DNA from 3 places in the Pseudomonas sp. S1_E05 genome. Region 3 is predicted to be linked to each of the others. Evidence: predicted binding sites of a transcription regulator. Region 3 holds the regulator's gene; each other region holds the start of a gene.
The links. Region 3 encodes FliA, which starts transcription of late flagellar genes. Its sites were predicted from a motif close to CTAAAGTTTNNNNNNNNNNNGCCGNTAA; they were not measured.

Region 1 (5,791 bases), 1.8 Mb from region 3:
AGACCTTCCTGCATCAGCACGTTGCCCTGCTCCATGGTGCTGATGGCGTTGCCCGTTTCCTGCTGGATGCTCTGGATCATGCCGGAAATCTCGTCGGTTGCCTGACGAGTGCGGGACGCCAGGTTGCGCACCTCATCCGCCACCACGGCAAAACCGCGTCCTTGCTCGCCGGCACGGGCTGCTTCGATGGCTGCGTTGAGCGCCAGAAGGTTGGTTTGCTCGGCAATGGAGGTAATGGTGCCGACGATGCCGCCGATTTCCTGCGAGCGCTGCCCCAAGGTATTGATCACCGACGCCGTGCTGTTCAACGCACCGGCAATCTGCTCCAGCGAAGAAGACGCTTCGTCCATGGACGTGCGACCGATCTGGGTTTGCTGGGCGTTCTCCTGGGCCAGTCGTTGGGTATTGCCCATGTTGTCGGCAATGTTCAGCGAGGTGGCACTGAACTCCTCTACGGCACCGGCCATGCTGGTGATCTCGCCCGACTGCTGCTCCATCCCTTCATAAGCACCGCCGGACAGGCCGGACAACGCCTGGGCACGGCTGTTGACCTCTTGCGAGGACTTGCGAATGTGGTCGACCATGGTCGACAGCGCCTGGCTCATCTGGTTGAACGCACGGGCCAGTTGACCTATTTCGTCATTGCTCGACACATTCAGACGCACGCTCAGGTCACCGGCACCCAGGGCTTCAGCCTGACGTACCAGATCGCCCAGTGGCGCAAGTTTGCTGCGCAGCAGCCAGACTGCCGAACCCACGGCAATCAGCATCGCCAGCAAACTACCAATAGCCAGCTGAATACCGACGCTCCAGGTCACCGCGCTGATTTCCTCCTGCGGCATGCTGGCGACAACCGACCATGGACCGTCCTCGAAAGGCACCGCGACGCTGTAGAAGTCTTCCGAAGTGTCACTCCAGAAACCGCCATCGCTTGGCGTCTTCGCCAGATTGACGATGGCCGGGGCGGCTTTGTCCAGGGCTTGCACGCCGGCAATCGGCACCAGCCAATTGTTTTTCTCGTCGAGAAGCGCCAGCGATCCGGTCTGGCCAATACGGAAGCGCTTGAGGTTGGCAAACTGGGCGTTCTGCGCGTCGGTGTAGTCAAAACCCACGTACAGCACGGCGATCACCTTCCCGGCGCTGTCGCGCACCGGCGTGTATTGCGACATGTAGTAACGCTCAAACAACAGGGAGCGGCCAACAAAGCTCTGCCCCGACATCAAGCGAGCGTAAGCCGGGTTGGCATGATCGAGGATGGTGCCGATGGCACGGGTACCGTCCTGCTTCGTGACGTTGGTGCTGACGCGAATGAAATCCTCACCGTTGCGCACGAAGACCGTGGCCACGCCGGCGGTCATCTGCTTGAACTCGTCCACTTCCTTGAAGTTGTTGTTGAGCACTTCGTTACCCAGGTGCAGGCCAGGCGTCTGAGTGCCTGCCACGTTGAACTGTTCATCCGGGTGGACGCTCAGGCCGCCCGCGAAGCGCTTCTCGAACAGACCCGCCAGGCGCTGGGTGCTTTCACGCAACGTGCTGTGGAAAGTAGTCAACTGATCGGCCAGCAAACGGGCTTCGCTGGCCAGGTGTTCCTCGCGTGTGGCGAGGTTGGCAGTGTCCAGCGAACGCAGGGCGAACAAGGTACTACCGGTGATAACGATTGCCAGGATCACAGCTAGCGCAAGGCCAAGCTGTGAGGCAATTCGAGCACGAGGTTGAGACATGACTGCTCCTGGCCGGGCGCCCTCCTCCTTGATTGGCTGCCCAGCAATTTTTCTAATAATGGGAATTGCGTGAAACCTGCACGAGGGTTCCACAATGATACTTTCGGCCTAAAAACCTAATACTTGAGTGGTTATCTCGGATACCGCGCAAGGCCGTGGTAGAGCAGGCTCTAACGATTCAGCGCAAGCGCTCTACGGCGGGCATTTTCATGGCTCGGACCTCGTTTTGCAGAAAATCGCCGAGCCTGCGCAAACGTTCACCTCCCGGCCGGGTTTTCGGCCAAACGAGGTAATAATTCTCACCACTGGCGACGGCAGTGGGCCACGGCAAACTCAGTCGCCCCTGCGCCACATCCTCAGCCACCATCAGCAGGTCGCCCATCGACACGCCGTAACCCCGGGCAGCGGCAATCATGCCCAGCTCCAGCGTATCGAATACCTGGCCGCCCTTGAGCGACACCTGATCGGACAGCCCCATACGGTCCAGCCAACTGCGCCAGTCACGCCGGTCCGGCGTCGGGTGCAGCAGTTCAGCCTGAGCCAGGCGCTCGACATCCCACGGCTGGTCGTTGAGAAGATTCGGCGCGCTCACGGGGATCAGTTCTTCGGCAAACAACAGCCTGGCTTCCCAATCGGGTGGAAATTGCCCGTTACCCAGTATCACCGCGCAGTCGAAGGGCTCATGGTTGAAGTCCACCGAATCGATGTCCATCCACGCGCTGGTCAGTTGCACCTCATTGCCCGGTTGCAGGTGGCGGAAGCGGCTGAGCCGCGCCAGCAACCAGCGCATGGTCAGGGTGGAAGGGGCTTTCATGCGCAGGATGTCATCTTCGGCCTGCAAGGTCTGACAGGCCCGCTCCAGCGCGGTAAAACCTTCGCGGATACCCGGCAGGATCAACCGCGCCGACTCGGTCAGTTGCAGGTGGCGACCGCTACGATGAAACAACCGGCAGGCAAAATGCTCTTCCAGAGTACGAATGTGTCGGCTGACCGCACTTTGCGTGATCGACAGTTCTTCAGCAGCGCGGGTAAACGAACTGTGACGCGCCGCCGCTTCGAATGCACGAAGGGCATACAACGGGGGAAGGCGACGAGACATGCGTAAAGCTCCTACAACGTAATCCCATAAACTTATCAGAAAGATCCCAAGATGAGTTTAAGTCATGCTACTCATCCTATTTATCCCTTTGTGCAAACCTCGCAAAGCGCCGAAAATCGACCCTTTCCTCTACTACCTGACTGTCGGGCGTGATAACAATGAAACATCCAGTGCGTTCAGAACTCTGGGCCATCCTGCGGCTGGCGGGGCCGTTGATTGCCTCGCAGCTGGCGCACATGCTGATGGTGCTCACCGACACCCTGATGATGGCGCGTATCAGTCCCGAGGCGTTGGCGGGTGGCGGACTCGGTGCGGCCACCTATTCATTTGTTTCGATTTTTTGCATCGGCGTGATTGCAGCGGTGGGCACACTGGTGTCGATCCGTCACGGCGCTGGCGATATCGTCGGCGCGGCGCGGCTGACCCAGGCCGGTTTGTGGCTGGCCTGGCTGATGGCGCTGGTGGCTGGGTTACTGCTATGGAACCTCAAACCCGTTCTGATCCTGTTCGGCCAGACCGAGACCAACGTGCAACTGGCCGGGCAGTTTCTGTTGATCCTGCCTTTCGCCCTGCCCGGCTACCTCAGCTTCATGGCCCTTCGCGGCTTCACCAGCGCCATTGGCCGCGCGACGCCGGTGATGGTCATCAGCCTTGCCGGCACCGTTGCCAACTTCGTGCTCAACTACGCGTTGATCACAGGAATGTTTGGTCTGCCGAAAATGGGCCTGGTGGGTATTGGCCTGGTCACGGCGATTGTTGCCAACCTGATGGCTTTGGCATTGGCGTGGCATATCCGGCGGCACCCCGCCTACGACGCCTATCCATTGCGCCAGGGACTGTCGCGACCCAACCGTCAGTACCTCAAAGAGATGTGGCGCCTGGGTCTGCCGATTGGCGGCACTTACGCGGTGGAGGTCGGGCTGTTTGCGTTCGCGGCGTTGTGCATGGGAACCATGGGCAGCACGCAACTGGCTGCGCACCAGATTGCGTTGCAGATCGTTTCGGTAGCATTCATGGTCCCGGCGGGTATGTCCTATGCCATCACCATGCGCATCGGCCAGCACTACGGGGCCGGGCAATTGCAGCATGCCCGGATGTCCGGACGGGTCGGCATCGCTTTCGGAGCGGTGGCAATGCTGTGCTTTGCCATGGTGTTCTGGCTGTTGCCCAACCCGTTGATCGGTCTGTTCCTGGACCACAACGACCCGGCCTTCCGCCCGGTCATCGAACTGGCCGTCAGTCTGCTGGCTGTGGCGGCCTGGTTCGAGCTGTTCGACGGCACGCAAACCATCGCGATGGGCTGCATTCGCGGGCTTAAAGACGCCAAAACCACCTTCCTGGTCGGGCTCGGTTGCTACTGGCTGATCGGCGCGCCTGCCGCGTGGTGGATGGCGTTCCATCTGAACTGGGGCCCGACGGGCGTCTGGTGGGGCTTGGCACTGGGCCTGGCCTGTGCGGCAGTGACGTTGACGCTGGCGTTCGAGTGGAAGATGGAGCGGATGATTCGACGGGAGTCGGCGTCCACAGACGGCTTTGCGAACGCTCAGACTGAGTGAGATCTACTGTTGGATAAATCCCCTGTGGGAGCGAGCAAGCCCGCTCCCACATTCGGTCAGTGTTTAACCCACAATCTCCAACGCTGGCTGCTGACTGCTGCCAAAGCTCAGATAATCCACCAACTCAGCCAACGGGAGCGGCTTGCTGATCAGATATCCCTGCACCTGATCGCAACCAAAGCCACGCAACAACTCCAGTTGCTCCGGCGTTTCCACCCCTTCGGCGACGACTTCCAGATTGAGGTTGTGCGCCAGGTTGATCATCGCGTGGACCAGCTTGCGGTTTTCCTCGCGCTCCTCCATGCCGCCGACAAAGCTCTTGTCGACCTTGAGCAGCGCAATTGGCAGGCTGTTGAGGTGCACGAAGGACGAGAATCCGGTCCCGAAATCGTCGAGCGAAAAACGCACGCCCAGGCGACCCAGGGCATCCATGGTCTGTTGAACAAGGTCGCTGCGACGCATGACCGCTGTTTCAGTCAACTCGAACTCCAGCCACTGCGCTTCGACGCCACGCTCGGCAATCAACCGGCTCAGGGTCGACAGCAACTGACTGTCCTGGAACTGTCGGAACGACAGGTTGATGGCCATGTGCAGGGCTGGCAAGCCACGCTCGCGCAGCACCTGCATGTCACGCAAGGCACGGGAAATCACCCAGTAACCCAGCGGCACGATCAAGCCGCTTTGCTCGGCCAGCGGCACGAACTCACTCGGTGGAAGCAAGCCGCGCTCGGCGTGACGCCAGCGCACGAGGGCTTCGAGGCCGACGATCTGGCCGTCCTCAAGGTTCATGCGTGGCTGGTAATGCAGCTCCAGCTCATCGCGACGCAAGGCCCGGCGCAGCTCGCTTTCAAGGTCGGCCATGCTGCGGGCATTGCGATTGATGCGTTCGTTGAAGATGTGAAAGGTGCAGCCCTGGGTGCTTTTGGCCTGCTGCATGGCGATGTGCGCGTGCCACATCAGCGGGTCCGCGCCGGCCTGGGCGCGGGCGTGGGCAATGCCCAGGCTGGAGCCGATCAACAGGCTTTCGCCGTCGACCCAGTAAGGTTCAGCCAAGGCTTCGGTGATGCGCTCGGCCATCCACTCGGCACGCTGGGGTGCACGGCGGGTGTCGATCAGCAAGGCGAACTCGTCACTGCCCAGGCGTGCCAGTTGATCGCCGGCTTCGAGCTGGCTTTTCAGGCGCGCGACCACTTGCAGGATCAGCCGGTCGCCGGCCTGATGACCCAGCGCGTCGTTGGCATGACGGAAGTTGTCGAGGTCGAGATGCCCCAAGGCCACGCCGCGGCCTTCGTTTTCCGCCAGTCGCGCGGCCAGCAGGGTCTGGAAGCCCTGGCGGTTGGCGATGCCGGTCAAAGGGTCCTGTTCGGCCAGGCGTTGCAGGGTGTTTTCCAGCAAGCCGCGCTCGCGCACATGCC
Region 2 (5,791 bases), 2.9 Mb from region 3:
ACTCGCACTTCACCCATAACGCCTGGCGCAACACCCCGGTCAACAACGGCGGTATCGGCGAAGTCCGTTACACCATGGCTGCCGACATGAAGCACGAAATCGCCAAGGCCTACGACGTTGAGTCCGAAGGCGGCGTGGCTTTCCGTGGCGCGTTCCTGATCGACGACAAGGGTGTCGTTCGTTCGCAGATCATCAACGACCTGCCGCTGGGCCGTAACATGGAAGAGCTGATTCGTCTGGTCGACGCTCTGCAATTCCACGAAGAGCACGGTGAAGTCTGCCCTGCGAACTGGAAGAAAGGCGACAAAGGCATGAACGCTTCGCCAGAAGGCGTTGCGGCTTACCTGACCGAGCACGCAGCTGCCCTGTAAGGCGCGTTCGAGGCACAAAAAAACCGGCCATCATGGCCGGTTTTTTTATGGGCAGGGTCGCGACTCATCAGTCGTCGAAATCTTCCCACCCGCCCATCTGTTTCCAGCGATTGACGATGCCGCAGAACAGTTCGGCCGTCTTCTCGGTGTCGTAGCGAGCCGAGTGGGCCTCGCGACCATCGAAGTCGATATCGGCTGCCTGACAGGCCTTCGCCAGTACCGTTTGCCCGTAGGCCAAGCCAGCCAGGGTAGCAGTGTCGAAGCTGGAGAAGGGGTGAAACGGGTTGCGCTTCATGTCCAGGCGTGCGACGGCGGCATTCAGGAAGCCCAGGTCGAAGCTGCTGTTGTGGCCGACCAGAATCGCCCGCTTGCAGCCGTTGGCCTTCAGCGCCTTGCGTATCCCACGGAAGATGTCGTTCAGGGCTGTCTCTTCACTCACAGCCATGCGCAACGGGTGATCGAGCTTGATCCCGGTGAACTCCAGGGCCGCTGCTTCGATGTTCGCGCCTTCGAAAGGCTCGACGCGGAAGAAGTACGTGTGATCAGGGTAAACGAAGCCCTTTTCATCCATGGCGATGGTGGTCGCCGCGATTTCCAGCAGGGCGTCGGTGGCCGAGTTGAAACCACCGGTTTCTACGTCGACGACCACGGGCAGGTAACCACGGAACCTGGCAGCCATCGGATGGCGTGAACCACCTGCGCTCGAACCGTCCTGTTCGTCGTCGAAATGGTCTTCACTCACGCGTGTTCCTCCAGCAGGCGCCAGCGCAGTTTTTCACCGGCGCGCAGCGGGATAACGGTCAGCTCGCCAAATGGCAGGCTGGTTGGTGCGGTCCACTCGTCGCGAACCAGGGTGATGCGATCAGTATTCACGGGCAGGCCATAGAAGCGCGGGCCATTGAGGCTGGCGAAAGCTTCGAGCCTGGCCAGCGCGTTGCGCTGTTCGAACGCTTCGGCATACAACTCGATCGCGGCATAAGCGGTGTAGCAACCGGCGCAACCGCAGGCGGCTTCCTTGGCATGCTGGGCATGCGGTGCCGAGTCAGTGCCGAGGAAGAACTTTTCGCTGCCGCTGGTGGCGGCGTCGAGCAGGGCTTCCTGGTGGGTATTGCGCTTGAGGATCGGCAGGCAATAAAAGTGCGGCCGAATCCCGCCAACCAGCATGTGGTTGCGGTTGTACAACAAGTGATGAGCGGTAATGGTCGCGCCGACGTTGGCCGAGGCCTCGTTGACGAACTGCACGGCATCGCCAGTCGTGATGTGCTCGAACACCACCTTGAGTGTCGGGAAACGCTCCACCACACGACGCATGTGCTCGTCGATGAAGATTTTCTCGCGGTCGAACACGTCGACATCGCCACGGGTGACTTCACCGTGAATCAGCAAAGGCATACCGACTTCGGCCATGGCCTCGAGCGCAGGGAAGATTTTGTCGATGCTGGTGACGCCAGAGTCCGAGTTGGTGGTCGCACCGGCCGGGTACAATTTGGCGGCATGCACGAAACCGCTGGCCTTGGCCTGACGAATTTCTTCGGGCTGGGTGCGGTCGGTGAGGTACAGCACCATCAGCGGTTCAAAACGGCTACCGGCCGGACGTGCAGCGAGAATGCGCTGGCGATAACCATCGGCTTCAGCGGCGTTGCGCACCGGCGGTACCAGGTTGGGCATGATGATGGCGCGACCAAAGGTGCGCGCGACATCCGCAACAGTATTGGTCAACACGGCACCATCGCGAAGATGTATATGCCAGTCGTCGGGACGCAGCAGGGTCAGGCGGTCGGACATGAGGGGATTCCAGGCGGGGCAAACTCTGGGGAATGCTACCGGAAAAGACTCTCTCAGGCACCCGCTATCAAGTTTTGCGACAAGCTACCGATATCCAACAGGTATGCCGTAAATATGTATCGGTCTTTTGTTGTAGAAGCCAATGGAGCCTCCCGTGCGCCAGCGTTATTTAGCCTTGCTCAGTGTGTTTGCCAGCCTTCCCGCGATGGCGCTCACTTTCCAGACCCGTCTGGAGAGCATCGAGTGGACGGTCGAAGGGGACAAATTCGAGTGTCGCCTGACTCAACCGATTACCGATTTCGGTTCGGGTGAGTTCGTGCGCCGCGCTGGGGAGCAGGCGACGTTTCGTCTGAAAGCCTACAACTCGATGGTCGGTGGCGGTTCGGCGACCTTGTTGGCGGCGGCCGCACCGTGGCAGCCGGGGCGGGGCGACATCAATCTCGGCTCGGTCAGGATTGGCAGTGGCAACGTTCTGTTCAACAGCTCCCAAGTTCAGGCCGGCCGTCTGATCAGTGGTTTGATGGACGGACGCAGCCCGGTCGTCCGGCATTTCTCCGGCGATGGCCGCGTCTCGGAAGTTCGCCTGCTGCCCGTCAAGTTCAGCAAGGCGTTCAACGATTATCAGGGTTGCGTGGCGAAGCTGCTGCCCAAAAACTTCGAACAGGTCAAACAATCGCAAATCGGCTTCCCGGGCGAGGGTATGGAACTCGATACGCAGGCCAAGGCGCAGTTGCAGGTGATGCTGGACTTCATGAAGGCCGATCCTACGGTTAACCACATCGAGCTCGACGGTCACTCGGACAACAGCGGCAATCGCCTGGCCAATCGTGAGCTGTCGCGTCGCCGGGCGCTGGCGGTCATGGAGTATTTCAAGGCCAACGGGGTGCAGGAATCGCAGATAACCGTGCGTTTCCATGGCGAGCGTTATCCGCTGGTCCCCAACACCTCGTCCGCCAACCGGGCGAAGAACCGCCGGGTGAATGTCCACCTCGCTCGCGTCGCCCCCGTCGAGACGCCGACGCCCCAGACCACGGCATCGGCGAGCGCAGCGAAGACTTCCTGAGCCGCGACTGTTCGTCGCGCGCTCGACATAATCTGTCGCTTCGTCGTCATAAGCTGTCGCGCCACTGTAAATTATTCTGCATGACCGGTAGACTTGACGGCTTTCCGTAAACCCCGTGGAGTGATGGCATGGCGGACGTAAACAAGGTCGTTCTGGCGTATTCCGGCGGCCTGGACACTTCGGTGATCCTCAAGTGGCTGCAGGATACTTATAACTGTGAAGTGGTGACCTTTACCGCTGACCTGGGTCAGGGTGAAGAGGTCGAACCTGCTCGCGCCAAGGCGCAGGCCATGGGCGTAAAAGAAATCTACATCGACGATCTGCGCGAAGAGTTCGTGCGAGATTTCGTGTTCCCGATGTTCCGCGCCAACACTGTTTACGAAGGCGAGTACCTGCTGGGTACTTCCATCGCTCGTCCGTTGATCGCCAAACGCCTGATCGAAATCGCCAACGAAACCGGCGCTGACGCCATTTCCCACGGCGCCACCGGCAAGGGTAACGACCAGGTTCGTTTCGAGCTCGGCGCCTACGCCCTGAAGCCCGGTGTGAAAGTGATTGCACCTTGGCGTGAATGGGACCTGCTGTCCCGTGAAAAGCTGATGGATTACGCGGAAAAGCACGCGATCCCGATCGAGCGCCACGGCAAGAAAAAATCCCCGTACTCGATGGATGCCAACCTGCTGCACATCTCCTATGAAGGCGGCGTGCTGGAAGACACCTGGACCGAGCACGAAGAAGACATGTGGCGTTGGACCGTGTCGCCAGAGAAGGCCCCCGACAAGGCGCAATACCTGGAACTGACCTACCGCAATGGCGACATCGTGGCATTGGACGGCGTCGAAATGACCCCGGCCACCGTGCTGGCGACCCTGAACCGTATCGGTGGTGAACACGGCATCGGTCGTCTCGACATCGTCGAAAACCGTTACGTGGGCATGAAGTCCCGTGGCTGCTACGAAACCCCTGGCGGCACCATCATGCTGCGCGCCCACCGTGCGATCGAATCGATCACCCTGGACCGCGAAGTGGCTCACCTCAAGGATGAGCTGATGCCTAAATACGCCAGCCTGATCTACACCGGCTACTGGTGGAGCCCTGAGCGTCTGATGCTGCAACAGATGATCGACGCGTCCCAGGTCAACGTGAACGGCGTCGTGCGCCTGAAGCTCTACAAGGGCAATGTGATCGTCACTGGCCGCAAGTCCGACGACTCGTTGTTCGACGCCAATATCGCGACCTTCGAGGAAGATGGCGGCGCCTACAACCAGGCTGACGCGGCGGGCTTCATCAAGCTCAACGCCTTGCGCATGCGGATCGCAGCCAATAAGGGTCGCAAGTTGTTCTGAGGCGCGTGACCTGGAATTTGTGGCCTTGTGTTCGACAAGGCCACAAATTTGAGAATAGGATTTTTCTTTCGGACATTGCGACGTATCGTTTTTAAGAACAACTCCCTCCTTCTTCCTCCTCCCTGTCGCTAGAAAGCGACTGGCCGTTGTGCGCCCGATGTGCCAGTTTGATCAATGAGCGTTACGGTGTGGGAACTCAAGTTGTAAACGACGCAAAATGGCGAGCTGCTGCGTTTCTTCACCTGCCTGAAAAAATCGACAGCGCTTTCTTTAAACAGGCTCTGCGATTCGGCCGTGATGAGGAACACGACGATGTGTGCCGAATCTGATTTGGCGATCCTGCCCAGAAGCTCGCGCCACTGTGTCCTCCCGTTTATGCACCGAGCATCGACGATGTGCAAACCCTTCACCCGGGCAGGCAACTCGATGTGATGCGACGTTGAAGATTTTGTCAGCGTAAGGTCTGGCGGCCCCCTTTGCTGTATCCGGACGTTCGGTCGTGTCCAGGGCATCGATGAAGTGTTCTCCCTTCTCGTAATCGGACGGCGCATATAACGATCGATAGTTGAAGTTCAAGGTGGCGAAAAACAGCATTAACAAGTAAAACGGAAAGCTGATCAGAAACCAGATATAGACTTCTCGTTCCTTATGGTCGAGGAAAGGGAGAGAGAGGCTGCCGATGTTTCAGACAGTGTTGCGAATATGGCGATTACTGTCATGGGGTTGGTGATTTTTTGTTTTAGATTCATCATGTATTGTACTCATGGAAGTTTATCTTTGCTCGTTGGGTTGGTTAATTATGTTTTGCCGGTCTTCATATTAGCGGTGAAGTTTAGATTGTCCTATAACCCTATTTTAATTCGTCCGTGTTATTGAAAATCATTTGGTAAGCATTCGTGTGGATGAAAAGCGATGCGGTTCACTTCAATTTTCGCTCGCCCGGTGATCATCCAGCTTAGCTCACCGTCAGCGGGTGTTGCAGCACGAAGGGGATTGTGACGGAATTATGTTTTTTATTAGATTGATACATATTTTTCTTAAGGTGGATCGGCGTAAGGCAAGTAAAGTTTGCATCACTCAGTTTTTGCAGATTTCCTGTAAGAAAAATCCGTGTTGTTTGTAGGGAATGTCTCTCGCTGCCCGTGGCTGGGGGGGCGGCATGCCATGGGCGAAACGACTAGGCTATTGTGCGGGCTCTAAAAATTCGAACAGCGAAAATTGGACCT
Region 3 (5,791 bases):
ACCAAGCAGGTTGGCTGAGGTGAACAGTTTTTGTACCTACATCGATGGTCTGCCAGGCATTGTTCCAGTTGCGAACGCGCAGCCAGTCATGTGGCCTCCGTCTATGCAAGACAAGGTAAAGAAATAACATGGGCAGCATGCATCCCGTACAGGTGATCGCGGTGACCGGCGGCAAGGGTGGCGTCGGCAAGACTAACGTGTCAGTGAACTTGTCCCTGGCTCTAGCGGAGCTAGGCCGGCGGGTCATGCTGCTGGACGCCGATCTGGGGCTGGCGAACGTCGACGTTCTGCTGGGCCTGACACCCAAACGCACCCTGGCCGACGTGATCGAGGGCCGCTGCGAGCTGCGTGACGTATTGTTGCAAGGCCCCGGCGGCATCCGCATCGTTCCCGCCGCCTCCGGCACACAGAGCATGGTGCACCTGAGTCCGGCCCAGCATGCCGGCCTGATTCAGGCGTTCAGCGATATCGGCGACAACCTCGATGTGCTGGTGATCGATACCGCTGCGGGTATTGGTGACTCGGTAGTCAGTTTTGTCCGCGCCGCCCAGGAAGTCCTCCTGGTGGTCTGCGACGAGCCAACGTCCATCACCGACGCTTACGCTCTGATCAAGCTGCTCAACCGTGATTACGGCATGAACCGTTTCCGCGTCCTGGCCAACATGGCCCAGAGCCCTCAGGAAGGGCGCAACCTGTTCGCCAAGTTGACAAAGGTCACGGATCGTTTCCTTGACGTCGCCCTACAATACGTCGGCGCGGTGCCCTACGACGAAAGCGTACGCAAGGCCGTCCAGAAGCAGCGCGCTGTTTATGAAGCTTTCCCGCGTTCCAAGTGCTCGCTGGCTTTCAAGGCCATTGCACAGAAGGTCGATACCTGGCCACTGCCCGCCAACCCGCGCGGGCACCTGGAGTTTTTCGTCGAGCGCCTCGTGCAACAAACGGCAGGACCCGTGCTATGACCGCCAGCGGTTACAACCTCTACAAGAAATCGGCGCGTGACGCGCAGTACGAGCTGATCGAGCGTTACGCGCCACTGGTCAAACGCATTGCGTATCACTTGTTGGCGCGCCTGCCGGCCAGTGTTCAGGTCGAAGACCTGATCCAGGCCGGGATGATCGGCCTGCTGGAAGTGTCCACCAAATACGACGCCAGCAAAGGCGCCAGTTTCGAGACGTACGCGGGCATTCGAATCCGTGGCGCCATGCTTGATGAAGTGCGCAAGGGGGATTGGGCGCCACGCTCGGTTCACCGCAATACCCGCATGGTCAGCGACGCAATTCGCTCGATTGAAGCTAAAACCGGCCGTGACGCTAAAGATCACGAAGTTGCGGCCGAACTCCAATTGAGTCTCGATGATTATTACGGGATTTTGAACGACACCCTGGGCAGCCGGTTATTCAGTTTCGACGATCTTTTGCAGGACGGCGAACACGAAGGGCTGCATGAGGATGGCGCGAGTGCTCATCTCGAGCCGTCACGCGATCTGGAAGACGAACGCTTCCAGGCGGCGCTGGCGGACGCGATTGCCAATTTGCCGGAGCGCGAGCGACTGGTGTTGGCGCTGTACTACGACGAAGAATTGAATCTCAAGGAAATCGGTGAGGTCCTGGGGGTCAGCGAATCTCGGGTCAGCCAGTTACACAGCCAGTGCGCGGCCCGTTTGCGGGGGCGTTTGGGGGAGTGGCGAGCGCGCTGAAGGCAGTGTGGGGACACTGCGAACGTGGCTGGTGCGGGGTTGAACCGCGCCGGTCTCGATCTGTTGTGCTCCAGACAGTCATTGAGTGCTCTGCCGAATTGATTGAAATGGCGCGTCCAGGTGCTGGGCGCGTTTAAGACTGCTTGGAGGTCGAATTGGACAAGAACATGAAAATCCTCATCGTTGATGACTTTTCAACGATGCGGCGGATCATCAAGAACCTGTTGCGTGACCTTGGGTTCACCAACACGGTTGAGGCTGACGATGGCATCACCGCCATTCCGGTTCTCAACAGCGGAAGCATCGACTTTCTGGTAACCGACTGGAACATGCCTGGCATGACCGGTATCGATCTGCTGCGCCACGTGCGCGCCGACGAAAAACTCAAGCACCTGCCGGTATTGATGGTCACTGCAGAAGCCAAGCGCGAGCAGATCATCGAAGCCGCCCAGGCCGGTGTAAACGGTTATGTCGTCAAACCCTTCACGGCCCAGGCGTTGAAAGAAAAAATCGAGAAGATTTTCGAACGCATCGGTTGAGTCACCGCGCCACGGGGGAGCTATGGACCACAAAGAATCTTCACAGGGCGAGTTCGAGTCGACCCTGAAAAAACACGCGGTCGAATTGGTCGAAAGCCTTGAAAAAGGCAAGTTCGGTGACGCGGTACAACTGATCCATGAGCTCAATCAGACCCGTGACCGCGGCCTGTATCAGGAAGTGGGCAAGCTCACCCGCGAATTGCATAGCGCGATCGTCAATTTCCAGATTGATCCGCACATGCCGCAAGCCGAGGAAGTGTCCCAGATCACGGATGCCACCGAGCGCCTGGGGTATGTTGTCAAGCTGACCGAGGCCGCTGCGAACCGCACCATGGATCTGGTCGAAAGCTCAACGCCTCTGGTCAACAGCCTTGGCGATGAAGCCCAGGCATTGAGCACGGACTGGGGGCGTTTCATGCGCCGCGAAGTCGGGGCCGAAGAGTTTCGCGAACTGGCGCGGCGTGTCGACGGTTTCCTGGCTCGCAGCAGCAAGGACAACCGGGCGGTATCGAGCAACCTCAACGACATTCTGCTCGCGCAGGATTACCAGGATCTCACCGGTCAGGTGATCAAGCGTGTGACGCAATTGGTCACGGACGTTGAAACCAATCTGCTCAAACTTGTGCTCATGGCCAGTCAGGTGGACCGCTTTGCGGGCATCGAACATGACCGGGAAGCGATGCTTGCAGAAAAAGATCCACAAAAACATCTCTCTCAGGGTGAAGGTCCGCAGATTCATGCCGATAAAAGAGAAGACGTTGTGTCCGGTCAGGACGATGTGGACGATTTGCTATCCAGCCTTGGATTTTAGGTTTTATTAGACCTGTTCTGTTAGGAGCACACCATTAATGAGCTTCGGCGCCGATGAAGAGATCCTTCAGGATTTCCTGGTTGAGGCCGGCGAGATTCTAGAGCAACTGTCCGAGCAGCTGGTCGAGCTGGAAAGTCGACCTGATGATGCGGACTTGCTCAATGCAATTTTTCGCGGTTTTCACACTGTAAAAGGGGGCGCCGGCTTCCTCCAGCTCAATGAGCTGGTGGAGTGCTGTCACATCGCCGAGAACGTGTTTGACATCCTGCGCAAGGGTGAACGTCGCGTCGACTCGGAATTGATGGACGTGGTTCTCGAAGCACTGGACTCGGTGAACAGCATGTTCAGCGAAGTTCGCGACCGTAGCCCGATTACGGCTGCTACGCCTGAATTGCTCGCCGCGCTGGCTCGTCTGGCCGAGCCGCAATCGGCTGATGAGGCCGCGCCGGTTGCAGCCGTGGCTGAAGAGCCACAAGCAGCGGCGCAAGCCGAATCAGGCGACATCACCGACAACGAATTCGAACAGTTGCTGGACTCGCTGAACGCCGTCAAGGCCGAAGCCGAGGCGCCGGTGGCCGCTGCGGTCGAAACGTCCGAGGTGGCCAGTGATGAGATCACCGACGCCGAGTTCGAGTCGCTGCTCGACCAGTTGCACGGCAAGGGCCAGTTCGCCGCCGATGCGGTCGGTGCCGCGCCAGCCGCACCTGCGGCCAGCGCGAGCGCGAAAGAGCCGGGCGACAGCTCCGACATCACCGACGACGAGTTCGAGGCACTGCTCGATCAGTTGCATGGCAAAGGTAACTTTGCGGTCGACGCATTGGAGTCGGCCATCGCATCGGTCCCTGCGTCGGCTGCGCCAAACGCTGCCGCTGCCGGCAGCGATCTGATCACCGATCACGAATTTGAATCGTTGCTCGATGATTTGCACGGCAAAGGCAAGTTCACCGATGTGAACGGCGGTGCGTCTGCTGCTTCGGTGGCAACACCTGTGGCCAAGGCTCCGGCGGCGGCTGCCAAGGCGTCCGAGCCCAAGGCCGAAACACCGAAGCCTGCTGCCGCAGCCAAACCAGCTGCCGCACCGGCACCTGCCCGCGCGGCAGCGGCGCCGCCGGCGGAAAAACCGGCGAGCGAAGCCGAGACCACCGTGCGGGTCGACACCGCACGCCTCGACGAAATCATGAACATGGTCGGTGAACTGGTGCTGGTGCGTAACCGCCTGGTGCGCCTGGGCGCCAACAGCGCCGATGAAGCCATGTCCAAGGCCGTGTCGAACCTCGACGTGGTCACTGCCGACTTGCAGACCGCGGTCATGAAGACCCGGATGCAGCCGATCAAGAAAGTCTTCGGGCGCTTCCCGCGCCTGGTTCGTGACCTGGCTCGCCAGCTCAAGAAAGAGATCAACCTGGAGTTGGTCGGTGAAGAGACCGACCTCGACAAGAACCTCGTCGAGGCCCTGGCCGATCCGCTGGTCCACTTGGTGCGAAACGCCGTCGACCACGGTATCGAGTCGCCGGAAGAGCGCGAAGAATCGGGCAAGGCCCGGGGTGGCAAAGTCATCCTCGCCGCCGAACAGGAAGGCGACCACATCCTGCTGTCGATCTCCGATGACGGCAAGGGCATGGACCCGAATGTCCTGCGCGCCATCGCGGTAAAACGCGGGGTGATGGACAAGGACGCGGCCGACCGCCTGAGCGACACCGAGTGCTACAACCTCATCTTCGCCCCGGGTTTCTCGACCAAGACCGAGATCTCCGACGTGTCGGGTCGTGGCGTGGGCATGGACGTGGTGAAAACCAAGATTTCCCAGCTCAACGGTTCGATCAACATCTACTCGACCAAGGGCCAGGGTTCGAAGATCGTCATCAAGGTGCCGTTGACGCTGGCGATCATGCCGACCCTGATGGTCATGCTCGGCAACCAGGCGTTTGCGTTCCCGCTGGTAAACGTCAACGAGATTTTCCACCTCGACCTGTCGACCACCAACGTGGTGGATGGCCAGGAAGTGGTGATCGTGCGGGACAAGGCGCTGCCGTTGTTCTACCTCAAGCGCTGGCTGGTCAGTTCTGCCGCTCACGAAGAGCAGCGTGAAGGCCACGTGGTGATCCTCTCGGTGGGCACACAGCGGATCGGCTTCGTCGTCGATCAACTGGTGGGCCAGGAAGAGGTGGTCATCAAGCCATTGGGCAAAATGCTCCAGGGAACCCCAGGCATGTCGGGCGCCACCATCACCGGTGACGGTCGCATCGCACTGATTCTCGATGTTCCGAGCATGCTCAAGCGTTACGCCGCACGGCGTATTTGATTCAGGGGGAGCGGGGCGCTAGTGCCCCGCCGCCGCCTAACGGAGTGTTTATGGCAGTCAAGGTCCTGGTGGTGGACGATTCGGGTTTTTTCCGCCGCCGCGTCTCGGAAATTCTTTCAGCAGACTCCAACATCCAGGTCGTCGGTACGGCGACCAACGGTAAAGAAGCGATCGATCAGGCGCTGGCCCTCAAGCCGGACGTGATCACCATGGACTACGAGATGCCGATGATGGATGGCATCACGGCGGTGCGGCACATCATGCAGCGCTGCCCGACTCCGGTGTTGATGTTCTCCTCGCTGACGCACGAAGGCGCCCGGGTCACCCTGGATGCGCTGGACGCTGGTGCGGTGGATTTCCTGCCGAAGAATTTCGAAGACATCTCGCGTAATCCCGAGAAGGTCAAGCAACTGCTGTGCGAGAAGATCCTGAGCATCTCGCGC

Region 1: AB4N33_RS22435 (methyl-accepting chemotaxis protein) is a predicted target of FliA. The motif match lies at 1,822-1,849, and genes of this name have one in related genera.
Region 2: AB4N33_RS27390 (flagellar protein MotY) is a predicted target of FliA. The motif match lies at 2,223-2,250, and genes of this name have one in related genera.

Annotation. Positions count from the first base shown of each region.
Region 1 is NZ_JBFRHM010000001.1:4,868,178-4,873,968, reverse strand. Features, by position in the region: gene AB4N33_RS22435 (methyl-accepting chemotaxis protein) at 1-1,721, opposite strand, end outside; gene AB4N33_RS22430 (LysR substrate-binding domain-containing protein) at 1,900-2,820, opposite strand; gene AB4N33_RS22425 (NorM family multidrug efflux MATE transporter) at 2,979-4,376, shown strand; gene AB4N33_RS22420 (putative bifunctional diguanylate cyclase/phosphodiesterase) at 4,440-5,791, opposite strand, start outside.
Region 2 is NZ_JBFRHM010000001.1:5,910,257-5,916,047, forward strand. Features, by position in the region: gene AB4N33_RS27375 (peroxiredoxin) at 1-371, shown strand, start outside; gene rnt (ribonuclease T) at 439-1,113, opposite strand; gene pyrC (dihydroorotase) at 1,110-2,156, opposite strand; gene AB4N33_RS27390 (flagellar protein MotY) at 2,311-3,219, shown strand; gene AB4N33_RS27395 (argininosuccinate synthase) at 3,348-4,565, shown strand; partial or broken gene AB4N33_RS27400 (hypothetical protein) at 4,694-5,317, opposite strand.
Region 3 is NZ_JBFRHM010000001.1:3,060,088-3,065,878, reverse strand. Features, by position in the region: gene flhF (flagellar biosynthesis protein FlhF) at 1-18, shown strand, start outside; gene fleN (flagellar synthesis regulator FleN) at 129-959, shown strand; gene fliA (RNA polymerase sigma factor FliA) at 956-1,696, shown strand; gene AB4N33_RS14160 (chemotaxis response regulator CheY) at 1,864-2,235, shown strand; gene AB4N33_RS14155 (protein phosphatase CheZ) at 2,258-3,046, shown strand; gene AB4N33_RS14150 (chemotaxis protein CheA) at 3,084-5,348, shown strand; gene AB4N33_RS14145 (protein-glutamate methylesterase/protein-glutamine glutaminase) at 5,399-5,791, shown strand, end outside.